Regions from separate parts of the Flavobacterium plantiphilum genome, predicted to be linked through region 2. Evidence: riboswitches for the same ligand, from Rfam matches in the RefSeq annotation. Region 2 holds a riboswitch; each other region holds the start of a gene.
What was found. A riboswitch is a leader RNA that binds a small molecule or an ion and turns the genes downstream of it on or off. The one in region 2 is predicted to bind cobalamin.
Positions count from the first base shown of each region.

Region 1 (6,749 bases), on a different contig from region 2:
TTTGGTATTACCTTCTTTATCTATGCAGTAGAGTTTTCCGGGAGAAACATAATCTCCGGCATCAGTGATATACACATTTAGTGAAACAGGATCTACAGCAATTCCATATGGCGTTTTAATTGCATCTCTGATAGTCTTAGGCAGGAATGATTCGTTAAGCAGGGTTTCCGTTTTTATATCGATTACAGAATAATTAATAATGTAGTCGAAAGTGGTATAACTGAATTCAGATCCAATGACATACGCTTTATTTCCAGCAATAGATAGATTGGAACAGGCAATATCAAATACTTTTTTAATCTGATCTGTTTTAGTATCGATAACATATAATTGAGAAGGAGTTTCATAATAATCGCCACGGGAACTTACATATAAATCACCATCTTCATCGGCTTTAAGACGGTGTAAATTGATAGCAACATCAATATCTTTTGTTTTAGTAAAACTGTTTAGGTCAATTACTGAGATTGTTCTTTCATAATTCGGAGGACTGTATCCACCTGAATTGGCAACATAAAGTTTATTGTCTACTACAGCCATCTCTTCGGGTTGGCGTCCCACTTTTACCGTTCTGGTAATGCTTAGTGATGTAGTGTCAATCTCGGCAACAAATCCGTTTGGTGAATTATCACCCAATTGGGCTTCACCATCATAGGCACTGGCATAGGCTTTTCCATTGGAAAATGTGATATAGCGACAGTTTTTTACCTCAATCACTTTTATACGTTTGGTAGTTTTGACATCCATAACTTCTATTTTGTTTGAGTTATTGATTACGGCATATACTTTTGAACCATAAACACCTATATCATTTCCTACGTCACCTAAACCTAAAGTAGCTTCCGGGTTAGCTTGTGAATAAATGTTTCGTCTGTAATTTCCTGTTTCGTAGTCATAATAATCTAATGAAGCTTTGTTCATGCTCATATTTCCTTCGTTAAGAAGATAAAATCCTTCAACAGAAGTAATCGTTTCAGGAGGTAATGCTATGTTGTCTTCCGGGATAATAGCATCATCTGTTTGGCATCCTTGAAAAAGAAATACCAACAAAGTGAATAAATAATAAAAATTGAGATTTTTTTTCATTTGTAATAGGAATTTATTTAAAAATTTAGAGACAGATTCAGTCGGTAGTTTCTTCCGGGCATGGGGAAATTGAGTACTACGTCATAATATTGATTGAAAAAATTGTTGACTTCTACACCCATTTTTACAGGAAGATGCGCTAGTTTACCATTCCAAATTACGGCCATGTCACTGGTGTACCAAGGTTGCACGTAGTTTACAGCGATATTTGCTTTTTGGCTATAGCGCTCGCCTGTGTACATGAAACTATAATTTATTTGCCAGTTTTTCCAATTAATAGCAGCCGTTAAAGTGCCGCTGTTTATAGGAGTATAGGGAATTTGATTTTTGTAGGTACTGCTGTTTGGGGTAATATCAATTGCTCTTTGCCAGGTGTAACTCAAGCCTAAGTCTAAAAAGACTTGCGACGGAAGTTTGAAAACAAAATTGCTGTTTATTTCTGCTCCCCTTATATCCACTTCTCCCAGATTAACCATCGTCCATCTAAAAAGATTAGTAGATGGAATGGCGATGATCTTGTCTTTTACCCTGTTATAATAGACATCTGTCTGAAAGGAAGCCGATTGTAAAAACTTCTTAGGCTCAATAATGTAAGTGCTTCCAAAATCATATTGTGTGGTGAATTCCGGTTTTAATGAGCTGTTACCAATGAATGTATAGTACAAATCATTAAAAGTAGGCAATCGAAAAGATTCTTTATAAAAAGCTCTAATTCGGAAATTTTTGTTATTTGAAGGTTGGAAAGAAGCCGATAAAACGGGACAAAAAATTCTTTGGCTGTCTCCTTGCTGAAAATATTTCACCTGTTCGTCAACATAAGTTCCCAGAAGATTGACTTGGATGTCCAGTCGATTCCAGTTCATTTCGCTGGATAATGCACCTAAATACGAATAACGGGCAGGATACGGGAAACGGTATAAATTAGCTTCCAGGGTATTTATCGAAAAATCTGCAGCCAAAGAAGTTTTCCACCAGGAATTAATGGTGTAAAGTGTGGCAACAGAAGTATAAAATTCATTCTGATAATACTTATTATCTAATGCGCCTTCCAGTGTTTTATAATCCGGATCCATGTAGCGGCTGTAATCTTTGCTGTATTTCAGATTGACAAGCAATTCGAATTTCTTATCAAATGAACTCTGAATCGTTCCATGAACAAAAAAATTCCGGTCCCATTGTCGCTGAAAATGCTCATAATTATTGGCCACTATAGCACCGGGCAATCCACGTTCCGAATTATAAAAATAGGCTTTTAGCGAACCTTTGATGGATGGGTTCAATTGAGCATGTAATGTCAATTCACCTCTAAAAGCTTCAATATCTCCATTTTGACGAACCGCTGTGGTATCGTAGCCATTCTTTTTTTGGTAGCGGTATTTGTATTTGCCATCGGCTTTTGTCCAATCTGTGCTGGCAGTTAGAGCAAATTTTTCGGATAATTTTTGTTGGTAGAGTAACGAAGGGTTAAAAAGTCCAAAAGAACCTGTCTTTAAATTAGTTCGGATTTTGATGTTTTTATCGGCACTAAATTCAGGTGTTTTAGTTCGTAAATAAAGTGTGTTGGAAGCAAAAAATCCCCGTGCCGGCTGAAAAATAGTTGACTTTTGTCCGTTGTATAATTCAATGGCTTCAATGTTGTCCAAAGAATATTTACCCAAATCAACCTGACCATTTTGTGCATTGCTGATGCTCATACCGTCATAGAAAACTGCGGTATGTGCACTTCCCAGACTTCGTACATTAATGGTTTTGAGTCCGCCAATTCCACCATAGTCTTTTAGTTGAACTCCTGAAAAATAACGAATCGCATCGGCAACCGATAAACTGTTGAGTTTTTCCAGTTGCTTGCCTGATAAAATTTGTACAGGCATTGGCGATGCTACTTTAAATTCCCGCTTGCCTGAAGGCACAATCACCTCACTCAGATGTTGTGGTTTTAAAGAGTCCTTTTCTTTTAGGTGTACAGTCAGCTTAGCCTGTGCGTATAGAGAACTTGTGAATAAAATCCATACGAGCAAGACAAACCCACCATATAATCTAAGCTTACATAGAGGCATATAAATCTATTTTACTAAAAAATAGTAGTTTCGGAAAAATTGTAAATCAAATGCTACTTTGATTATTTGTGTTGAAAGCTCTGGTCCGCGAAAGCTTCAGTTGATATGCAGTGGCAGGTCTCCTGACTTGTTCCCATTTTGATCCGCCTTCCCATCTCGTTGAAACGAGACAGTGGCAAAAAGTTTGATTTTCAGAAAAATTCATTTTCGTGAAATCTGTCAAAATGTTGCATGGAACTTACAGTAACGGGCTTGTTCAGGATTTACACCTGATTCCCTCTTAGTTGACACTGTCGAAAAACAGAGCCAAACCATTGCGGGTGCAAAAGTAGTCAAACTTTTTGGGGTTAAAGAGTTCTTTTAAAAAAAAAGCAGAAGTTTAGTTTTGTCAAACAAAAATATCAATATAACTAACCTCATCGGTTATGGGGATAATTCCGTGTTTTTGTAAGGCGTTAAAGTATAGACTGTCTCCTGTTTTCAGGATGTATTCGGTATCGCCCACCTGCATTTTCATTTCGCCTTCGACCACAAACACAAACTCTTCGCCATCGTGTGATAACTGGTGCGGAATGACTTCGCCTTTTCGGGCTACAAATAAAAAAGGCTGCATTTTTTTTTGGTGGTATTCTGATGCATAGGGAAATATCATATAGCCTTTTTCGGTTTTAACCAGTTTTTCAACAGCTTCTTTACGGCTGGTAACAATGGCTTTATTCCAGCTATGCTGTTCCAGTAAACCTGATATAGTAGTGCCTAGAACAGAAGCAATTTTTACCAGGGTCGCTACTGATGGTATGGTTTTGTTGTTTTCTATTTTAGAAATCATGCTTTTAGATAAATCGCAGCTATCAGCCACTTCTTGCAAAGTGCGTTTTTGATTGATACGCAACAGGCGAATTCTTTCGCCTACTTCAAGATTGTTTTCTGTTTTGCTTTTAGTTTGTACTTTTTCGTTTTCCAAAATGCCTGTATTCAATTAGTTTGTCTAAGACTCTATTTTGTCACAAATAAAGGATAATTAATTTAACATTGTCCAGACTTTTTATTTTTTGTACCAAAATTAAATTCGAAAATAAAGATACTGATTATAATGCTGTTCTGATAATTTTTTATCAACTTTGTTGAATAAGAGTAAACCTATTGTAAAGAATATAAACTTTACGGTAATTCCGTAACCAATAAACCAACCTATGTATCAACCACTAAAAAGTTGTCTGGCTGTTATTTTGACCGTATATACAGCAGCAACACTACACGCTCAAAATCCTGAAATCAAAGTAGATCTTACTAAAGAAATTGCGCCTATGAAACCAGTATGGGCATGGTTTGGCTATGATGAGCCTAATTATACTTATATGAAAGACGGAAAAAAACTCCTTACTGAAATTGCAGAACTAAGTCCTGTGCCGGTATATGTGCGAACACATAGTTTACTGGTAAGTGGTGATGGTATTGCAGCGCTGAAATGGGGTTCAACAAATGCGTATACAGAAGACGCTGATGGAAATCCGGTTTATAACTGGAGAATTGTAGACAGTATTTTTGATACTTATGTTTCACGCGGCATGAAACCGCTGGCGCAAATTGGGTTTATGCCCGAAGCACTTTCGACACATCCGGCTCCTTACCGTCATTACTGGAAACCCGGTGATCCTTATACAGATATTATTACGGGTTGGGCTTATCCACCAAAAGATTATGACAAATGGCGTAATCTGGTTTACGAATGGGTAAAACATTCTGTGGAACGTTACGGTCAGAAAGAAGTAGAAAGCTGGTATTGGGAAGTTTGGAATGAACCTAATGGACATTACTGGAAAGGAACCCGCGAAGAATTCTATAAATTATATGATTATGCCGCTGATGGTTTAAAAAGAGCCTTGCCTACAGCAAAAATAGGAGGGATCAATATTGCAGGAACACGAAGCAAAGGCGCTCAGGAATGGACTAATGATTTTATAAAACATTGTATTAGCGGAACTAATTATGCCACAGGAAAAATAGGTTCGCCTATGGATGCTATTCTTTTTCATGCTAAAGGTTCGCCTAAATTAGTAGATGGCGCTGTAAGAATGAATATGGCTCCACAACTGAATGATATTCAAACCGGATTTAATATGGCGATGTCCTATCCTGAAACTAAAGACCTACCTCTAATAATAGGCGAGTCTGATCCTGAAGGATGTGCGGCTTGTGGGATGGCTACCAATCCGGAAAATGCGTATCGAAACGGAACCATGTATTCCAGTTATACGGCTGCAAGTTTTGCCAGAAAGTATTTATTGGCAGATAAAACAAAAGCTAATTTTCTGGGAGCCGTATCCTGGTCGTTTGAGTTTGAAAATCAGCCTTGGTTTTATGGTTACAGAGATTTAGCTACTAATGGAGTGGATAAACCTGTTTTGAATGTTTTCAGAATGTTCGGTATGATGACTGGTACAAGATTAGAAGCTGAAAGTAATCGTATGTATTCTCTGGAAGATGTAGTTCAGTCCAGTGTTCGTGGAGAGCAATCAGATATTGGAGTTTTGGCAACTAAAGATGCAAAATCGGCAGCGGTGATGGTTTGGAACTACCATGACGATGACAAACCGGGAGCTACTGAAACGGCAAATGTAACAATTGAAAATATCCCTGTAAAAAAGGCTCAGCTTACAGTTTATATGATTGATAAGGAAAACAGCAATTCGTATGAAGTCTGGAAAAAAATGGGTTCACCTCAGAATCCTACACAACAACAAATAGATACATTAGAAGAATCAGGGAAATTAAAGAGTATTTCGACTCAGAAAATAAAAATAACTTCGGGAAAAACTATGGTGCCTGTACAGTTGGAACGTCAGGCGGTAGCTTTGGTGAAATTAGATTGGTAAACTACTGCTAAAAAAAAAGATAAAGGCTTCAGGGAAATCTGGAGCTTTTTTTTGGAAAATTATTTAAAAGGCTTGTTAGTGTTCCTTAATTTTGGTGCATAAAAACAGCCTCATATTACTGTGAAGATTTTTTTAGTACCGGGAACTGGACTCGAACCACCAGAAGATTTCGTTGTGATGAAGTAAAAATATATGCTAAATAATTAATTTAATCAAAGAGCAATAGGTTTCAAACTTAAATAAAAAATAATATAATTATTCAATATATTTTTTAACAAAATATTTTTTGTAAGCCCTGCCAATTGGCAGTATTGTATCGTTAAGGATAAAAAGCTTATTGCCAGAAATCTTTTGTGAATAATTTATGTTTACAATAAAGGATTTATGAATTTGACAGAAATCTTCATTTAATTTGTCCAACCATTGCTTCAGGGAGTCTGAGGACAAATGCATTTTATCTAAAGCATATACCTCAGTATAATCACCATCCGATTTAATATAAATAATATCTTGCTGTTTAATTTTTATCAAATCATATCCGGACTTTATAAATAATGGCTCGTTATCATTTTCAAATGTTGAATAAACTTTTGAAACTGCTTGAAGAAAACGCTCGTAGGAAAACGGTTTTAACAAGTAGTCTTTAACATTGTATTCGTAGCTTTCCAAAGCATAATCAGAATAAGCAGTTGTAAGAATCACTGCAGGGCAATTTTCATAGGTTCTTAAA
Region 1 covers NZ_JBELQA010000003.1:431,546-438,294, forward strand. The annotation lists gene ABS764_RS07215 (DUF5074 domain-containing protein) at 1-1,086, opposite strand, end outside; gene ABS764_RS07220 (TonB-dependent receptor plug domain-containing protein) at 1,104-3,143, opposite strand; cobalamin riboswitch at 3,239-3,474, opposite strand; gene ABS764_RS07225 (helix-turn-helix domain-containing protein) at 3,532-4,107, opposite strand; gene ABS764_RS07230 (GH39 family glycosyl hydrolase) at 4,337-6,019, shown strand; gene ABS764_RS07235 (LytR/AlgR family response regulator transcription factor) at 6,275-6,749, opposite strand, start outside.
Region 1: linked by a shared signal. The riboswitch ahead of ABS764_RS07220 (TonB-dependent receptor plug domain-containing protein) and the one ahead of ABS764_RS12340 (TonB-dependent receptor plug domain-containing protein) in region 2 are both predicted to bind cobalamin.

Region 2 (6,749 bases):
GCGCAAGAAGAAAATGAATTTTCTCAAAAATCAACAGAAATTGCACAAAAACTAAGTTCAAAACTATCTGAAAATGATTTTTTAAAAGGAAATGAACTTAGAAAAGCTCCTTTTTATATACTTAAAAAAACGAATGCTCCTGCTATCCTTATAGAACTAGGTTATTTATCTAATGAAAATGACTTTAAATATCTAACGGATACTAACACACAAAATAAAATTGCTAATTCTATTTCTGAATTCATTTCTGATTTAGGAAAATAAATCTAAGCTTTATAAAACAAAAATCCCATCTCCTTATTTAAAAAGAGATGGGATTTTTTAATTGTATCAGCGGTTTTACAAAGTAATATTCAATCCTAATTTAAAGTTTCTGCCTTTGGTACTAAAACCTCTGGCTTCTACAAAGTCTTTATTCAAAATATTATCTGCTGCCGCAAAAAGGTTTAGTCTGTTTTTAATAACGGTATAACGGATATTGGCATTTACTAATTGATAATCTTTCAGTATTTCTGAGTTAACAATAGTTTCAAAATCCGGCGCTGGTCCATAAGTACTATATTCTGTATATCTGTCAGAGACAAATTGATAAGTAGCACTAAAAGCTAAGCGGTCAGTTGCCTGAAAATCAATTGCCGAATTTACCTTATGCTTCGGGTTTAAAACTCTTGACTGCTTCTGCATTTCTGTAAAAGTGTAATTAGCACTCCATTTTAATTTGTTTGTCAATTGATACGAAAACATAGTTTCAAATCCTCTGGCTTTATTAATTCCTGAAATATTATAATATTCATAAGTACTCAAATCAAAACCAATAGCGTCAGTTTCATCTCTCAAAAAAGCTATAGATGTGAAAATCAGTTTTTTATTTAATAATTCTAATTCCACTCCTGCTTCCAGTGTTTTATCTTTTTCAGCAACCAAATTCTCATCACCATAAGAAGAATATAACTGATACAAACTAGGTGCTATAAAAGCGGAACTGTAAGAAGCCAATAATTTTATTGGTGTATTTGGTATAGAATACGAAGGATTTAAGTTAAAAACCCAATTATTTCCAAACATACTATGAATGGTATAACGTGCTCCGGCATTAAAATTGAATCCAAAATCAGAGTTATAAACTGCAGTTAAATAAGGATCAATCATATTAAAATTAGCTAATTCAGTACGAATATCTACATAATCACTTTTATTAGACATTTCATGAAATTGAAACTGAGCTCCGGTTACCAGAAATAATTCCGGTAAAATGCTGTATTTATTAAATAAATCGGCATTCACGCTTCTTGATTTATAATACGAAAAACTACCATAATTAAAAAGAGCCCTGTCCATTACATTTGCACTCGAGTTAAGGACAATTTCACCATTGGTGTACTTGTATTTTGGAGAAAAACCAATTCTGTATTGTTCTGAAGTGGCAAAATTCTCGATATTATCAGCAAAAGAACCAGCATCAAAATCATTTTTAATTTTATCATAACTGGCAAAGAAATCCAATGCTAATTTGTTATTTGGTGTAAAACCAAACTTTACAATAGAATTTACTCTGGAAAAATGATCAGCTTCAAAGTTTTCAGTATCCAAGGCCGGTTTAGCTTCAGAAATTCCGGTAGTTTCAGTACTGTTTAAAGAGGCAAAATAATTGAACTTCTCCGATTTTCCGTTAAATGAAAATCCCTGATTGTAATCCTGAGCTGAATAATCCTTATCCTTAGCTGTAGTCTGAGTTCCTACATTCATATACACATTTCCTGCAATGGATTTTTTAGCTGCCTTTTTCAAAGTAATATTAATTACTCCGGTAGCTGCCCCAGAACCATAAAGTGTACTGGCCGCCCCTTTCATTACCTCAATACTTTCTACCTGATCGGCTGAAAGTAAACGTAAATCATAGGACAAACTGATTCCGGAAGCATCGGTAACAGGAACACCATCAATTAAAATTAAAGCCTGATGTCCTCTTCCTCCTCTGATATAAAGACCTAAATCTTTCCCATTTCGGCTCTGATTCCCATTTACTTCTACTCCCGCAACTGTACTCAAAACTGAAGCTACTGATTGTCCGGGTCTCTTTTTTAAGTCATCAGCAGTAATCTTTACAATTACTTTTCCGGATTTTTCTTTTGGTAAAGCAAATTTAGAATCAGAAATAACCACTTCTTCTAATTCATTCGTTCCGGAAAGAACAATTCCTTTTTTTTGCGCCATTGCACAGGTACTTATTAATACGAATAACGCACTAATACGAACGATTTTTTGGTTCATTTTAATAAACATTTAATAACAGCTATTTGCTGTTACATGACTAAAAATGGGAGAAAAGCATAGAATGACCCCATACCCAAACCTTTTTTCCCGAAAGTTTGATACTCGATGTATTAGGCAGGTCTCCTGGCTTGCGTCTTGTTGTTTACCTTCCCATTCCATTTTAGATTTAGGATTTTTGATTTTAGATATAACTAAAATCTGAATTCTAAAATCTACAATTAAAACAGTGGTTTTGCAGATAACAACAAGCTTGATAGCTTACAGTTGCGGGTACAGCTTAGGATTTTTGATTTAGATATAGATTTACAATTTCTGATTGCTTACAATGCGGAAATCTGCTTTCTAATTTCTGTCGCCTTTCACCTAATTCCCTTTTAATGCTGTTTTCTCATAGAAAACAGCAACCTCAATACGGCGGCAAAGATAAAACTTAATTCAGCTAAAAATCAAATTTAAAGTACTATTTGGCCTTACTAATACAAAACACTAAAAATCAATTAGTTAAAAACATAAAACAAAATCACAATGTTATTTTTATCACTGCTCCAAAATCGACTTTATTAGTAAAAGCATCTTTCAAAGGTAAATTAGTCAGCTTGCACAAAATACTTCTAATTACTCCAGCATGAGTAACAAGCACTATTTTTTCTGATTCCTTTTTTGCAACAATTGAAGTTAAAAAATCACTTACACGCTGATGCAATACAACAAATGATTCGCCGTTAGGAACAGCGACATTTACAAAATCGTTCATCCAAGGGCTATAATCGGCTTTGGGAATGGCATTCCAATTTTTTAATTCCCAATCGCCAAAATGCATTTCCATTAGTCGGGAATCGGTAATAACTGTATCTGATAAATACTTTGCTAATTGGGTACAACGCAACAACGGACTGGAATAAACAATAGCGTCAGCAGGGATTTTAAGTTTAATTCCCTCAAATTGTAGTTCAAAAGGTGTTTTTAAATCAACATCACTTTGTCCGTAGCAAACGCCTTTTTCACAAACTGTCTCCGTGTGTCGGACTAAATAAATTTCCATAATGCAATTGCTGATAAATAAAAAACTACTTCGCAAACTTGCTGTGTTGCCCCCAAACAATCGCCAGTGTAACCATCAATCCATTTTTGGAAATAGCGAGCCAGAAAATAACGGAATATGAAAACAGGAATAACAACTAGCAAGATTTGTCCGTAAAAGAATGAAAGAGTAAAAAGTGGTAACAATCCAAAAAAGAAAGCCCCAACAACTTCTCTCCAGGTAAACTTTTGCGCTATGGGTTTGCTTTTACTTGTGGCATCTTCTCTGGAATATTCATGAGTAAAAACAATAGATACAGCAGCTAATCGACTTAAAGCATGTCCCGAAACAAACAACAATAAACCTACCACTATCGAATTTGCCTCTGCAAGTAACTGAACTACGCTCTGGAATTTTAACAAAAACAGCAATACCAAACCGATAGCTCCATAAGCTCCGATAGCACTGTCTTTCATAATTAGAAGAATCTTTTCCTTAGTCCATCCGCCACCAAAACCATCGCAAACATCGGCAAAACCATCTTCGTGAAAAGCGCCTGTAACCAGAATACTGGCAATCATTGATAAAATAACCGCTATTTCATTTGAAAAAACAAAAGCCGAAAGATAATAAATCACAAAGTTTATTCCGCCTACAATCCAGCCGATAAGTGGAAAATAACGGGAAGCTTTGTTTAAATAATCCGGATGATGATTGATATTTTTAGGACAGGGAATTCGGGTATAAAATAGTACTGCGGTAAAAAATATATGGAGTTCTTTTTTCATTTTGTTTAAATATCAATATCATTTTGGCTAAAGCCAATAAAATTCACAACCTACAAACCAACAGCTAAAGCTGTTGGCAATTCAAGCTAAAGCTCCTACCTTTGAATTGTCTCCAGCTTTAGCTGGAGAAACCTTGATTAAAATCATTAATGGCTTCAGCCAAACTATTTATCATTAACCTTCTTAAATCCATATTTATCAATGAATTCATCATATTCTTCCTGAAATGTTTTCTTTTTATGATGCTCTTCTTGATTTTTGATATAATCTCGAACTTTGTCAATAATCGATTCCGAAACAGAAACGGCAAAATATTCATCTTGCCATTCAAACTTTGCTTTAGTCAAACCGTTCTTATTTATCCAGAATGAAGACTCTCCTTTTATTAATTGCATTATTTTTTGAATATTTTGATCAACACCCAATGAAATAAGACAATGACAATGATCAGCATATCCATTTATAAAATCTATAAAAATCCCTTTTTGAACTGCATTTTCTCGTATATGCTGCCAAACTTTTTGACGCAATTCTATTGAATCTAAATAAGGAAATCTATTTTTAGTACTCCAAACACAATGAATATATACTTTAACAAAAGGCATAATTGTATTTTTAAATTGTTTTATTTTTTTGGCTAAAGCCAATGATTTATCTTTCTCTCTCCAAATTCATTAAAAAAATTCTAATTGCTTTAAATCTCGGAATATCAAATCTCCTTTTTAATTGCCTCCAGATTTATCTGAAGATTTCCAAATTTCTTTTATATTGGCTTTAGCCAAAAAAATCTACTTCTCACTCACTCCCGCACTTTCAAAACTAGCCATATCATTTAAAAAAGCCACAGCCGATTCTATTATTGGGAAAACCAAAGCACAGCCAGTTCCTTCGCCCAAACGTAAATCCAATTGTAAAACAGCTGGAACATTCAGATAATCCAATAATTTTTTATGGGCTTTTTCCGCTGATTGATGACTGAAAATGGCATTTTTTAGTATTTCAGGATTCTTTTTGTACGCGACCAAAAAAGCCACACTACAAATAAAACCATCCACTAAAAAAATCATATTTTGACGATAAGCCTCCAGCATACCGCCAGCCATTTGCAAAATTTCAAATCCGCCAAAATAAGTCAGATAACTATCTAGATCCTTTTCTCCATCGTAATTTACAATGGTTTTTCTAAGAATGTCTATCTTGAATTGTAATTTTTCATCATTCACTCCTGTCCCTCTGCCCACACAATCTTCAATAGAAAAATTACACAGCACACTCATTAAAACTGAAGCTGTAGCGGTATTTCCAATTCCCATTTCGCCAAAACCAACACAATTACTGCCCTGTTTTGCAAGGTTTGCTACAATTTCAGTTCCTTTGGTAAAACACAATTCCATTTGCTTTTTACTCATCGCCGGGCCGTTTAAAAATGAATGTGTGCCTTTGTCTATCTTAGCCGAAATAAGTGCTGTATTAGATGGAAAATCATAATTCACACCAGCATCAACTATTGAAAGTGCAATATTATTTTGATTGCAAAACACATTTATCGCTGCTCCACCATCCAGAAAGTTACTCAACATTTGGCGGGTAACATCCTGCGGATAGGCACTAACACCGTGCTGAGCAATGCCATGATCGGCAGCAAAAACCACAATGTGAGGTTTAGTTATTTTAGGTTCCAAAGTTTGAAAAACAGTACCAATTTGCAGTGCTATTTTTTCCAAAACACCTAAAGAACCTGTCGGTTTTGTTTTTTGATCTATTTTATGTTGCAAAGCAGTTATAGAAAAAGCTGCATTAGATTTTGCAACAGCTTTTACTTCCGTTTGTTTTTTATCAATTGCTGAAAGTTCGTTTATTTCTGTTATACAAAGTGCATCTGATTTTTGTTTCCAATGCAGCTGTTGTAACATGGGTTGGTTGTCATAATTGGTTGCAGGTTTGCCTACGCAAAAATATCCCAGCGGTTCAATATATTCTGGTAAACCCAGTATTTTTTTGAATTCGTAATAATTCAAAATCGAAACCCAGCCCATAGAATAGCCTTGCTCTGTAAGTGAAAGCCAAATGTTTTGCGCCGCACAAACCGCACTAAACTTTATCGCTTCATTACTCCCCACAGTTCCAATAGTGAAATGATTCAGCACCGAACGATCGTAACAAATTACCAATCCCAACGGAGCGTCCTCAATTGCTTCGAGTTTTAAATTTTGATATTGTTCCTTTTGGGATTCATCATCGGTACTTTTTGCTGCTTTTTTATCATATTCTAAAAATAATTCTTTGATGGCTTTCTTAACTTCAGCTGACTTGATAAGATAATACCGGGTTGCTTCGGTCAAACCAACAGAAGGCGCCCAATGTCCTGCCTGCAATGCTTTTTCAATAACAGCATCAGGAACGGCATCATTGGTAAAATGACGGGTATCACGACGGGATTTTATTATTTCGTCTAATGTTTGCATGGAATATGATATTTTTTTTCATCGTCTTAGCCCTCTCAGACTGAACTTGAAAATTTTGACTTAATTCTAATTTATGCTTTCTGAATACTGCTCACTTATTCCCAAACTACAAAACAATAGTCATTATGCTCTACAGTTTTAAAAGCGGGCAATGTTATTTTATCTGAAAATAAAGGACAATAAATTACCATAGTGTGAAAC
Region 2 covers NZ_JBELQA010000006.1:324,545-331,293, forward strand. The annotation lists gene ABS764_RS12335 (N-acetylmuramoyl-L-alanine amidase) at 1-264, shown strand, start outside; gene ABS764_RS12340 (TonB-dependent receptor plug domain-containing protein) at 340-2,271, opposite strand; cobalamin riboswitch at 2,372-2,698, opposite strand; gene cobC (alpha-ribazole phosphatase) at 2,795-3,316, opposite strand; gene ABS764_RS12350 (adenosylcobinamide-GDP ribazoletransferase) at 3,301-4,083, opposite strand; gene tnpA (IS200/IS605 family transposase) at 4,248-4,688, opposite strand; gene cobT (nicotinate-nucleotide--dimethylbenzimidazole phosphoribosyltransferase) at 4,872-6,548, opposite strand; gene ABS764_RS12365 (Dph6-related ATP pyrophosphatase) at 6,644-6,749, opposite strand, start outside.

Region 3 (6,749 bases), on a different contig from region 2:
TTTTGACGGGGTTCAGCTTCATGCTGCTAATGGCTATTTGCCCAATCAGTTTTTGGCTGAAAGTGCCAACCAAAGGAAGGATGATTACGGCGGCAGCATACCTAAAAATGCCCGCTTTGTACTGGAAGTAATGCAGGAATTAATCAGAGCGGTGGGAAGTGAAAAGGTGGGAATTAAATTATCTCCTTTTCATACTTATGGTGACATGATACTGGATGACCCTGCCGCTACCTATACCTACCTGATTGAAGAACTGAACAAATTAGATTTTGCCCATGTGGAACTCATGAGACGCAGTTCGAATTTTCCTTCGCCAGAACATTATACCGCTGAAAACGAGATTGAATTCTTTGGCAGGATGATACGCCAGACACTTATTGCTAATTCAGGTTATGACAAGGCTTCTGCGGAAGCTGAACTTGAAAAAGGTATTGCAAATCTTATTTCCTTTGGTACTTTGTACATCGCAAATCCTGACCTGCCTGAACGGTTTGAAAAAAATGCCGGGCTTAGTAAACCGGACAGAGCAACAATGTTTGGAGGCGGAAAACAGGGTTACACTGATTATCCCCTTTGGAACGGATAAAAAAATATTTTTTGTGAATTTAGATGTTTGAAGGCTGTTGAAAAGCTTTTTTTGTCACTGGGCAATCAAATACTAATATTGTGTAGATTTTTAATTTCTGCCATTACAAAAGAACTATGAGTGCTACCGATGCTTTCCACTGTGCCTAACTTGTTAAATACAAAGTTTTGGTAATGCTTCATGTCTCGGGCAAAAACTTTCAGGATAAAATCATAATCACCGGAAACATTATAACATTCAATTACTTCATCGATTTTCATAATATCATCAACAAAATTATGACCTATTGTCCGGTCATGCTGTTTGAGTTTGATATTGCAAAAAACAATGAATCCATGACTGAATTTTTCATGATCAAGTAAAGCAATATATTTTTTGATATAGCCGTTATTTTCTAACCTCTTTACCCGCTGAAGTACCGGGGTAGGTGATAAATTTACCTGTAAAGCTAATTCTTTGATTGTCTGATTGGAGTTGTTTCCCAGAATTTTTAATAATAATAAATCTATTGTATCTAATTCTTCCATCGTACTAATTGTCTTTTGTGGTGACAAAAATAAGTATTAAAAAGTTTTTGAATCTATTTTTTATGTATAATTAAGTTTAATTATCTTGTTTTTTAATTTTTGATGGTCTTTTTGAGTTTGTTTGCTAAATTTATAAAGAATATTAAACTAATTGTGTTGATTGGTTCTTTATTTGTTTTATCAAATTGAATTAGGTTTTTTTTTAATAATAAGTGAAAAGGGAATCGTGGGAAAATCACTAACTGTCGCGCTTATAAACTCCATTGCTGGCGGGAGAATATAAAAGAATGTTACAAGTCAGATACCTACCTAATTTAAACAGCTTTGTTGTGTCCTGTATTTAATAATCTATATTTTCTTTCTTTTCTCGCTTAACATCTATAAATGATAAAGAATTTTTTAGAGTGATAAACAATCATTTTAAAGAAAAGATGAGTGTTAACATTCCTAAATCTTTAATAGCCTTTGGGCAGCTGAGATTCTGGCCGAACTGATAGCATCTTTGCCTAAAAAGATTCGTATAGGATTGCATGTATGTGGAGGTAATCCCAGAAAGGTTCGGACATTGTTCGGGCCTTTTTTGTTTTTAAATTAAATTATAATTTTAAAAGAATTTTCTATAATTCTATAAATACATCCCAGCCGCTTTGCAATATCTTCACAAAAGTGTTTTTGTGTTTTGAAAAGAGCAGTCAAAGCTGTAGTTTTATAGAGAAATGCTGTTGTTTAAATTGCTTAAACCCACGGTCAGTTGAACTGTTTTACAAATAAATCAATATGATTTATTTTAATTTATATCTATCTTAAGTTGAAAAAAGTTGCTAAAATTCTATTATACATTTTATTGTTTGTTGTAACAGTTTTTTTATTGATAGTTATTGCTTTGCAGACTCCGTTTGGACAAAATTTTATAAAAGACAAAGCTGTTAGTTATCTTCATGAAAAAATTAAAACAAATGTAGCAGTAGGAAGTATTGAACTTGGGTTACCAAAGAAAATTATTCTGCATGATTTCTATTTTGAAGATCAGTCAAAAGATACTTTACTGGCGGGTAAATCTTTAAAAGTAGACATCAGCCTGTTTGAATTGCTAAATAGTAAAGTTCAAATCAACAGCATTGATTTGCAAGGTGTTACTGCGCATATTAAAGTAAATAAAGATTCTGTTTATAATTTTGATTACATCATCAAAGCCTTTGCTACTGAAGAAAAACCTAAGACTGATGAGAAAGGAATGGAAATTTCTATCAGGAAAATAAACCTTGATTCGATAAAATTTAAATATGATGATACAGTTGCAAAAAACAATATTGATGTATTTGTCAATCACTTTGATACCCAAATTAAAAATTTTGATTTAAATAATCTCTCTTTTAATATTCCAGAAATAAACCTAAACGGTTTACAATTAAATCTAACTCAGGATTTAGTCGAAGCAACTAAAAAAGTGGCTGAAAAAATCGAAGAAGAAGCTGAAACGAATGTTTTAAAATTGCAGTTAAAAGATATTCTTCTTGAAAATATTGACGTCAGATATAAAGATGCACTTACAAATATGGATACCAAAATCCGGTTTGAAAAATTGAAAACAAATGTGAAAACAATAGATTTGGAAAAGCAAATCATTGCGCTGAAATCATTGGAATTAAACAATACAAATGGTGAACTTACCTTAACCAAATCTGTAAAAACAACAAAAGAAGAAACGAACAAAGAGGCTGTCGAAAATTCCGGATTAGCCTGGAAAATTGATGTGAATGCTGTTTCTATCAGCAATCTTAATTTTATATTTGATAATAATAATGAAATTCAGACTAAAAAAGGAATTGATTACAATCATCTAAAATTAAATGAACTGAGTTTTGACGGAAAAGCTATTGCTATAAGAGATAATGATTACAGCGGAACGGTCAATTCTTTTACTTTCAAAGAAAAAAGCGGATTTCAGTTAGATGCGTTAAAAACAAAATTTAATTATACTTCAAAGGAAGCATCTCTTAAAAATTTATCGTTAAAAACACCACAGACTAATTTACAGGATAACATTTTGGCAACTTATCCATCTATTGAATCCATTAGTAAGAATCCTGAAAAGCTCACTTTAGATGTCCATTTAAAAAACAGTATGCTGGCATTTAAAGATATTTTATTATTAGTGCCACAACTGGAATCGAATGCTGTTTTTAAAAATAATCCTAATACTATCGTGAATTTTAATGCGACAGTAAACGGAAAACTGGATGATTTAAAAATTACCACTTTCAAGGCTGAGGGGATTGGGAATACTAAAGTGGATGTGAAAGGAACCATCAGGGGATTGCCTGATTTTGAAAAATCAGTGTTTAATCTGGCTATTGCCAACTTTGAAAGTACGGCAAAAGATATTACTGCTTTTACACCAAAAAATACGATTCCGAACACGATTCAACTGCCTCAGAAATTTAATTTAAAAGGAAACTTTAAAGGAAGTGTGGCTGCCTTTGAAACTAATCTGGATTTAAAAAGTTCTTTAGGAAATGCTATTGTGGAAGCAACTTTTGACCAAACCAGAAAAAATAATGAAAAATATATAGCTGATGCCAGCGTTACTAATTTTGATGTAGGGAAATTGATTAAAAACAGACAATTAGGAAAGATTACCGCCAATGCTACTGTCAATGGAAGAAGTCTTGATCCTGCAACGGCAACGGCAAAACTGACTTCTAAAATCGTATCAGCACAATTTAATGATTACAATTACCAGAATATAAATATTGGCGGAACTATTAAAAACGGTGTGTATGCAGCGAATGTGAGTTCCGGTGATCCTAATTTAAAATTTAAATTAGATGCTGAAGGTTCTTCTGATTCTAAAAAACCAACACTGGATTTGGAGTTAAATGCTGAATTTATTGATTTGAATAAGCTCAATCTTCATGCCGGTCCTTTAAAAATGCGAGGAAATATTACTGCTGATTTTAATGATTTAAATCCGGATAATTTAAATGGAATATTAAATGTTAATAATTTTTTAATTGCTTTAGAAAAGGAACAATTTCCGCTGGATACTATTTCGGTGAGAGCAGTTTCTACGGTTGAAAAAGATTCCATTATTATTAAATCTCAATTTGTAAATGGTTTAATCTCGGGAAATTATAAGCTTTCGACTATCGGGAATACGCTTATGAATTCTGTTTCGAAGTACTATCAGTTGGATAAAAAGTATGTTGAAAATAAAGAAAATCAGCAACTGGCATTTGAATTTACTATAAAAGATGAACCATTATTAAAAAAACTAGCTCCGCAGATTATTGAATTATCAGAGATTACCCTTGACGGAAAATACAATTCTATTAATGATTCTATAATGATTAATGCTTCGGTTCCCAGTTTAAATTATGCGAATAATGAAATCTCTGCCGGTGTTTTAAAAATAAATACGCAGGACAATGCACTGATGTATAATGTGTCTTTAGGTCAGATTAAAAATGAGCAGTTCGAAATTCCTAAGACGACATTAATCGGAAAATTAGAAAATAACACCATTGATTATGCCTTAAATATTAAAGATGCAGAAGATAAAGACAAATATTTAATTTCAGGTGTTTTTAAAGACAGTCTGGGAGCATCTATTGTGCATCTTAATCCGGAAAAACTGCTGCTGAATTATGAAGACTGGGCAGTAAATGCGAACAATGAAGTAAAATTAGGAAAAAACGGAATTGTAGTTAGGGATTTTATACTTCAAAAAGATCAGCAATCATTTGGCGTTCAGTCTGAAAATAATTCGGCTGATTCACCCATTGTAGCCAGTTTTAAAAATTTTGAATTGGAATCCTTAACAAGTATTGCCAAATCAAATTTCGAGCTTGGCGGAATAATAAACGGGGAAGCTACGATTAAGAATGTTACTTCAAATCCCTTATTTGTTGCAGATCTGGATATTGAGAATTTTAAAGTAAAAAATGATACTGTTGGGAATATTAATGCAAAAGTGGATAATAAAACCACTAATTTGTATAGTGCTAATGTAACGCTGACAGGTTTAGAAAATCAACTGAACATTGACGGAAATTACAATGTAAGCACCGAAAGTTTAGATTTCATGGTTGATATTCAAAAACTTCAGATGAAATCGGTACAGCCTTTTACATTAGAAAACCTCAAAGAAAGCGAAGGTTTCTTAAACGGGAAACTGGATGTGAGCGGAAAAGCATCTAATCCTGATGTGAATGGAAATATTAAATTTAATTCGGTTGGATTTGTTGTTGTTCCTTTAAATTCCAAGTTCAAACTGCTGAATGATAACATTAATTTCCAACAGAATACTATTGTCTTTGAAGATTTTAAATTACAGGATGAAGATGGAAATCCGTTAAGTATAAAAGGTTCCTTGGACAGCAGGGATTATACTAATTTAGGACTTAATCTGAATCTTACAGCGAGAAATTTCAGAGCGATAAACTCTACCGCTAAAGACAATAAATTGTTTTATGGGGAATTGTATTTAGACAACAATCTGGGGATAAAAGGAACTTTAAACAGCCCGGTTATTGACGGTACAGTTAAAATAAATGAAGACACTAAATTTACTATTGTATTACCTCAAAGTGATCCTTCGATAGCTGACAGAGAAGGGATTGTAGAATTTATAGACCAGGATCAGCCGGTTTTAGTGACTGTTGAAGAAGACCCGACAAAACAGATTACACAAACTGAATTTAAAGGGATTGATGCTTCGGTAAATATTGGAATTGACAAAGATGCAGAGATTTCGATTATCATTGATGAAGCTAATGGGGATTATCTAAAGTTAAAAGGAGAAGCAGAATTAACCGGAGGAATTGATCCGTCAGGAAAAACTACTTTAACAGGAAAATATGAATTTACGGATGGAGCTTATCAGATGAATTTAAATCTGATTAAGAGAAAATTTGATATTAAATCCGGCAGTTATATTTTGTGGACCGGAGAACCTACCACTGCAAATGTAAATGTGACCGCAGTGTATAAAGTAGATGCACCACCCTTAGATTTAGTGAGTGATCAGGTTGAAGGTATAACAGCTGAAGCCCGCAATACTTACAAACAAAGAATCCCTTTTGAAACAGAATTAAAAATGAAAGGTGAATTATTAAAGCCTGAAATCACTTTTGATATTGTTTTACCGGAAGGTAATAATACGGTTTCAGCCGAAGTAATTAATACCACTCAGGCTAAGTTAGAGCAGATAAGACGCGACGAAGACGCTTTAAACAAACAGGTTTTTGCGTTGTTGTTATTAAACCGTTTTATTGGAGAAAACCCTTTTGAAAGTGAAACCGGTGGTGTAAGCGGGGCTTTCTTAGCGAAACAAAGTGCCAGTAAAATTTTATCGCAACAGCTGAATAATTTAGCAGGCGATTTAATAAAAGGTTTCGAATTGGATTTTGATCTTGAAGCGACGGAAAATTATACTTCAGGACAAAAACAAGAGCGTACTGACCTGAATGTAGGGCTTTCTAAAAAACTATTAAATGACCGTTTAAAGGTTACCGTAGGAAGCAGCTTTGGGCTGGAGGGTGCTCCACAACAAAACGAGCAATCTACAAACATTGCAGGAGATGTTTCTGCCGATTATCTCATAACCAAAGACGGTCGTTATAAACTGAGAGCCT
Region 3 covers NZ_JBELQA010000004.1:183,294-190,042, forward strand. The annotation lists gene ABS764_RS08420 (alkene reductase) at 1-586, shown strand, start outside; gene ABS764_RS08425 (Lrp/AsnC family transcriptional regulator) at 652-1,113, opposite strand; cobalamin riboswitch at 1,289-1,440, shown strand; gene ABS764_RS08430 (translocation/assembly module TamB domain-containing protein) at 1,922-6,749, shown strand, end outside.
Region 3: linked by a shared signal. The riboswitch ahead of ABS764_RS08430 (translocation/assembly module TamB domain-containing protein) and the one ahead of ABS764_RS12340 (TonB-dependent receptor plug domain-containing protein) in region 2 are both predicted to bind cobalamin.